DNA from 3 places in the Janthinobacterium sp. FW305-128 genome. Region 2 is predicted to be linked to each of the others. Evidence: predicted binding sites of a transcription regulator. Region 2 holds the regulator's gene; each other region holds the start of a gene.
The links. The regulator NrdR, encoded in region 2, represses ribonucleotide reductase genes. The targets are predictions, from matches to a motif close to CACNANATNTNGTG.
Positions count from the first base shown of each region.

Region 1: the regulator NrdR is predicted to act here: its motif matches at 1,429-1,442, upstream of IGS60_RS02120 (ribonucleoside-diphosphate reductase subunit alpha).
Region 3: the regulator NrdR is predicted to act here: its motif matches at 897-910, upstream of IGS60_RS22405 (ribonucleoside triphosphate reductase).

Region 1 is NZ_JACYMK010000001.1:463,064-465,332, reverse strand. It holds gene IGS60_RS02120 (ribonucleoside-diphosphate reductase subunit alpha) at 1-1,164, opposite strand, end outside; gene ampD (1,6-anhydro-N-acetylmuramyl-L-alanine amidase AmpD) at 1,556-2,167, opposite strand; gene IGS60_RS02110 (sigma-54 dependent transcriptional regulator) at 2,145-2,269, opposite strand, start outside.
Region 2 is NZ_JACYMK010000009.1:91,059-93,327, reverse strand. It holds gene pilV (type IV pilus modification protein PilV) at 1-301, opposite strand, end outside; gene nrdR (transcriptional regulator NrdR) at 539-1,000, opposite strand; gene glyA (serine hydroxymethyltransferase) at 1,144-2,269, opposite strand, start outside.
Region 3 is NZ_JACYMK010000011.1:231,495-233,763, forward strand. It holds gene IGS60_RS22405 (ribonucleoside triphosphate reductase) at 1-850, opposite strand, end outside; gene IGS60_RS22410 (hypothetical protein) at 969-1,385, opposite strand; gene IGS60_RS22415 (peptidase U32 family protein) at 1,550-2,269, shown strand, end outside.

The DNA.
Region 1 (2,269 bases), on a different contig from region 2:
GATGGCGTCGTAGATGCCTTCCAGGTCATCGGAGACGGTGCTCAGGTAGCACGACGACAGCTGCGAGCGCAGGGTGCCCGAGTTGAACAGGGTCGGCGTCGAGCTCATGAAGTCGAACGAGGACAGCAGGCTGTAGAACTCGATGGCGCGCGCTTCGCGGTCCGCTTCGTTCAACGCCAGGCCCATGGCCACGCGCATGTAGAACGCCTGCGGCATTTCGATGCGCACGTCCTGGATGTGCAGGAAGTAGCGGTCGTACAGGGTTTGCAGGCCGATGTAGCCGAACTGCAAGTCGCGGTCGGCGACGATGGCTTTCGCCAGGCGCTCCAGGTCGAAACTGGCGAGCACCGGATTCAGCAGCTCGGCGGCGATGCCCTTGGCGATATATTGCGGGAAATACGTCAGGTATTCGGCGGCGGCGGCCGCTTGCGGCACTTCCTTGCCGAACACTTCCTTGCGCACCGTGTGCAGCAGGATGCGGGCCGTGACCTGGCTGTAGGCCGGGTCTTTTTCCATCAGCGCGCGCGCTGCCAGGATGGCCGACTTGTGCAGCTCTTCGACGGGCACGCCGTCGTACAGGTTCTTCACCGTTTCAGCCAGGATGGCGTCGGCATCGACGTGCTTTTCCAGGCCGGCGCAGGCGGCGTTGATCAGGTCGCGCACTTCCTGCATGTCCAGCAGGCGGCGCACGCCGTTGTCGGTGACATTTAATTGTGGTGCGGAAACTTGTGCGGACGCGCCTTGCGCTTCCTTCTGCAGGCGGCGCTCTTCCATATGCTTGGCGCGGTACAGCACGTAGGCACGCGCCACGTCGTGCTCGCCCGAACGCATCAGCGACAGTTCCACCTGGTCTTGCACGTCTTCGATATGGAAGGTGCCGCCGCCCGGATGGCGACGCACCAGCGCGGCGACGACGCCGTCCGTCAGTTGCTCCACCAGTTCGCGGATGCGTGCCGAGGCGGCGCCCTGGCCGCCGTTAACGGCCAAAAACGCCTTGGTCATGGCGATGGCGATCTTCGAAGGCTCAAATGCCACCACCGCGCCGTTGCGGCGGATGATGCGATAGTCGCCCAATGCCGCGCCCGTGCTCGCCACGCTGTTGGCCGCGCCTGGCGCTGGCGATACTGGCGTTGGATGGATGGAAATATCTTGTGGTGATTGCATTGAAGCTCCCGTTGTCAGCTAAAGTCAGCCTGCAGTTTTGCTGCCGCGTGTGTTGTTGAATAGAACGCCCGATGGTCAGGGTTTCTTCAGGTATTTGTTGCTAAATAGTAAATTTATAATGCATAAAACAGGTCAGTATCCATAGCGCCACACCGTACTGCCCGGCTGGCGCAAAACATGATCAAGGGTGATAAACCGCCAGTTCCAGTGCTTTATCAGCAATCCGGGTAGCTTTGATAATAATTCTGAAAACGTCTGTGATGGCACTAGATATAGTCTTTATATCCAACTTCTGCACTAATTGTAGTGCCCATCGAAGGGCGATGCAATAGTTTTCCAGCATCCGCCGGCGTAATTTTTTGTATTTTCATATACGATTTCGGTTGACTTTTCAGGGCATGGATGGAAAGCCCAATCCCCGCGAAGTAAGCGCTAACGCAGGCTGCCCGCGCAGGGTTTCCAGCCAGCACTCTTGATAAAAATGCCAGTCAAAAAACGGCCCCGGATCCGTCTTCCTTCCCGGTGCGATATGCTCGTGGCCGCGCACATGGGACAGCCCGTGGCGCGCCACCAGCGCCGCCGTCAGCGCCGCCAGCACATGGTATTGCCGCCGCTGGAAAGGCACATCGTCCGCGCCCTCCATTTCGATACCGATGGAATAGCCATTGCACTGCGGGCGTCCTTCGAATACGGACGCGCCCGCATGCCAAGCACGTTGATCAGTAGAAACATATTGCAACAACGCACCATCGCGCCGCACAAAAAAGTGCGCCGACACCTGCAAGCCACGCAGGTCGGCGAAGGAAGGATCGGCATTATAATCTACCCGGCCCGTAAACAAGTCCGACACATGCGGCCCGCCAAAGCGGCCACCCGGCAAGCTGATGTTATGAATCACCAGCAAGTCGACTTGCGCACCGTCCGGACGCGCATCACAGTACGGCGAGTCATAGCGCAGCGCGCCGTCGCACCAGCCGTCTTCATCTATCGTCCATCCGCTCATCAAGTAATGCTTCCTGTATCGTCAATTTCTGCATGCGGTAACGCAACTGGCGCACGCTCAGGCCCAGCTGACGCGCCGCCCGCGCGCGGTGATAACGCGCCT
Region 2 (2,269 bases):
CGCCAAAGCAGTCCGGCGCAGTGCCGCCTGCTTCGGCGTCGTCCGCCGCCGCGTAGGCCACGTTCAGGTAGGGATTGCCCGCATCGGGTCCATTCATGAGCACGCCGTTTGCGCGCATGCGCTCGGCCATGCCGGCCGCCAGCTGCGCGCCCGCCGACAACAGCGCCGACTCATGGCGCGCGCGCAGGGAGTGCAGTTGCAAAATGCTGGCACCGAGCAGGCCCAGCGCCAACAGCAGCAGCGACACGAGCACCTCGACGAGGCTGCTGCCACCCGCTGGAAACATAGTGCGACCGCTCATGTGCATGCCTTGCTCCCTTCCGCAGAAAGAGTCGCAAGAACAGGCGGCCCAGCTACACGATAGACGCGCGCAAAAAACGGGATCTGCGCAAGCGCAAACAGCGCAGCGATAAGGGGAGAAGAACGGCGTAGTTATTGATCAGGCCGCTTGCCAGGCGAGCGCTGGCGTGGTGAACACGGGGCGCAAAACGGGGCACATGAGCAGCCCCGTCGTCGAACAAGAGGCTTCGAGCAGGCGTCAGGGCTTGCGCGCCTGCCCCACTTCGGCGATCGCATCCTGGAACTCGGCCAGGTCTTCGAAATTCTTGTAGACGGAAGCGAAGCGGATGTAGGCGATCTTGTCGAGGCGCTTGAGTTCCTGCATGACGAGTTCGCCGATATAGCCGGAATCGACTTCGCGCAAGCCGCTGGTCAGCAGTTTTTCCTGGATGGACGCGATGGCCGTATCCACCGAGGCGGCCGCGACGGGACGCTTGCGCAAGGCCAGCATCAAACTGCCGCGCAACTTATCCGCAGCGAACTCCGTCCGGCTGCCATTCTTTTTGACGACGGCCGGCATGATAAGTTCAATGCGCTCGTACGTGGTAAACCGCTTGTCGCATTTGCCGCAGCGGCGGCGGCGCCGAATGGCATCCCCTTCCTCCGATACGCGCGTATCGAGAACCTGGGTGTCGCCGTGCTGGCAAAATGGACATTTCATGGGCTGGTTACAACTTTATAGTAATAATTACGGGAAATCGCCGCCCTTGTACAAAGGGCGCCCGAATCACTCCGGGCGCCCTTGGGCACGAAGGAATGTGTCATACGGAATCTTACTCCGTATGACACATTCTGGACAAATAATTATGCTGCGTACACAGGGTGCGCGTCGGCCAGCACTTTCACGGCCGCTTTGACGCGCTCGATGGTGGCGGCGTCATGCGGATTGTCCAGCACGTCGGCGATCAGGTTGCCCACTTCTTCCGCTTGCGCTTCCTTGAAACCACGCGTCGTCATCGCCGGGCTGCCCAGGCGGATGCCCGAGGTGACGAAGGGTTTTTGCGGGTCGTTCGGGATGCCGTTCTTGTTGCAGGTGATGTGCGCGGAACCGAGGATGGCTTCGGCTTCCTTGCCCGTCAGGTTCTTGGCGCGCAGGTCAACCAGCATGACGTGCGATTCGGTGCCGCCGGACACGATGCGCAGGCCGCGCTTGATCAGGGTTTTCGCCAGCACGTCGGCGTTCTTGATCACTTGCTTCTGGTATTCGACGAATTCAGGGCTCAGCGCTTCCTTGAAGGCGACGGCCTTGCCGGCGATCACGTGCATCAGCGGACCGCCCTGGATACCAGGGAAGATGGCCGAGTTGATGGCTTTTTCGTGCTCGGCCTTCATCAGGATGATGCCGCCGCGCGGACCGCGCAGCGATTTGTGCGTGGTCGAGGTGACGAAGTCGGCGAACGGCACCGGATTCGGGTACAGGCCGGCGGCGATCAGGCCCGCGTAGTGGGCCATGTCCACCATGAAGTAGGCGCCCACTTCCTTGGCGATCTTGCCGAAGCGTTCGAAGTCGATTTTTTTCGAGAAAGCGGACGCGCCGGCGATGATCAGTTTTGGCTTGCGTTCGCGGGCCAGGCGTTCCATCGCCTCGTAGTCGATGTCTTCTTCCGCCGTCAAGCCATACGACACGACGTCAAACCATTTGCCGGACATGTTCAGCGGCATGCCGTGGGTCAGGTGACCGCCTTCGGCCAGCGACATGCCCATGATCAGGTCGCCTGGTTTCAACATGGCGAAGAACACGCCCTGGTTCGCCTGCGAGCCGGAATTCGGCTGCACGTTCGCGCATTCGGCGCCGAACAGTTTCTTGACGCGGTCGATGGCCAGTTGCTCGGCCACGTCGACGTATTCGCAGCCGCCGTAGTAGCGCTTGCCCGGGTAGCCTTCGGCGTACTTGTTCGTCAGCTGCGAGCCTTGCGCTTCCATTACGGCT
Region 3 (2,269 bases), on a different contig from region 2:
GCTTGAGTTCCGAATTGATGAAGTTCTGGAAGTAGGGCAGGCCGTAGCGGGCCGTCATTTCGAACAGGCGTTCCGCGTTTTCGCTATGCCAGTCGAAATCCTCGGTGATGTTATAGGTGGGGATGGGGAAGGTGAAGACCCTGCCCTTGGCGTCGCCCGCCATCATGATCTCGATGTAGGCGCGGTTGATCATGTCCATCTCCGCCTGCAGCTCGCCATAGCTGAAGTCCATTTCCCGGCCGGCGATGACGGGAATCTGCTCGCGCAGGTCGTCCGGGCAGACCCAGTCGAAAGTGAGGTTGGTGAACGGCGTCTGCGTGCCCCAGCGCGATGGCACGTTGAGGTTGAAGATCAGCTCCTGCATGTACTGGCGCACGTCTTCATAGCACAGGCTGTCCTTGCGGATGTAGGGCGCCATATAGGTATCGAAGGAGCTGAACGCCTGCGCGCCGGCCCACTCGTTTTGCAGGGTGCCGAGAAAATTGACGATCTGGCCGATGGCGCTCGACATGTGCTTGGGCGGGCCCGATTCGATCTTGCCCGGCACGCCGTTCAAGCCTTCATGCAGCAGGGTGCGCAGCGACCAGCCGGCGCAATAGCCAGCCAGCATGTCGAGGTCGTGGATGTGCAGGGCCGCTTCGCGGTGCGCCGCGCCCACTTCCGGCGGATACACCTGGTCCAGCCAGTAATTGGCGATGACCTTGCCCGATACATTGAGTATCAGGCCGCCCAGCGAGTAACCCTGGTTGGCGTTGGCGTTGACACGCCAGTCGCGCCGGTCCAGGTATTCATTGATGGACGCGGCGACATCGACCTGGCCGCGTGTGGGGGAAACTGCATTTGTCGTCATGAAACCTCCAATAAACACAACATGCGGTGTTTTTATGGAGATTAATCACTAAATATAGTGGCGTCAAAGGGCGCGTGCAGTTGCGTGACGAATCCTTGATGCAGGTGAAAAAACCACGTCAGCCGCTTTTGTTCCAGCGCGTTTCGCGCAGGATCAGCCAGCTCGCGCAAAAGAACGCGGCGCCGCAGGCGGCGACGCTGGCGACGGAGGCGGGCAGCACGTGCGTCCAGATTTCCAGCGGCGTGTAGGTGCTCCAGCTGGCCACGCGCGCGTCGAAGGTGACGTAGTTCGCCAGCAGCCAGTAGACGGCCAGCAGGCCCGTGCAGATGGCGGCCTGACGCAGCAGCGGCATCTTGCGGCGCGCGAACACGGCCAGCAGGAACAGCAGCAGCACGCCCGGATACGCGCCCAGCACCTCGGGCGACAGCACGGAGATGGTCCCTGCGTCATAGCCATCGGGCGGCCCGGCCCACTGCACCTGCAGCGCGGTGAGGAACAGGGTGAGCAGGAAAATCAGCAGCGGTTTGCGGGTCATGGCGGGCAATCGGATAGGGAAAAAGTGGAGCATTTTACAGCCAGGTCAAGCAAGTTGAACGCGCGCCAGCCATGCATGCATTCCTTCACCTGTGTCAAGGACTGGGCGGTATGGGCGGGGCTATAGTCTGCACCCTGAGCCGATACAGGACTGTGAATATCATGATGCTTGAATCAACTACCGCCACCCGCGTGGCCGGACCGCTGGAACTGGTCTGCCCCGCCGGCAGCCTGCCCGCCTTGAAAGCGGCCGTCGACAATGGCGCCGACACCGTGTACCTGGGTTTTCGCGACGCCACCAATGCACGCAATTTCGCCGGCCTCAATTTCGACGAAAAGGCCATCGCCGAGGGCGTGCGCTACGCCCACCAATATGGACGCAAGGTGCTGCTGGCGCTGAATACCTATCCGCAGCCGCACAACTGGGCCGTGTGGCGCAGCGCCATCGACCGCGCCGCGCAAGCCGGCATCGACGCCATGATCGTCGCCGATCCGGGCTTGATGGCGTATGCAAGCGAGCATCACCCGCAGCTGCGCCTGCACCTGTCCGTGCAAGGCTCGGCCACCAACTACGAAGCGATCAATTTTTACCAGGAACACTTCGGCATCGCCCGCGCCGTGCTGCCGCGCGTGCTGTCGATGGCGCAGGTCGAGCAACTGATCGCCAAGACGGACGTCGAGATCGAGGTCTTCGGCTTCGGCAGCCTGTGCGTGATGGTCGAAGGGCGCTGCGCGCTGTCGTCGTATGCGACGGGCGAGGCGCCGAACACGCACGGCGTGTGCTCGCCGGCGAAATCCGTGCGCTGGCTGGAAACGCCGAACGGCCTCGAATCGCGCCTGAACGGCGTGCTGATCGACCGCTACGCACCGGGCGAAAACGCCAGC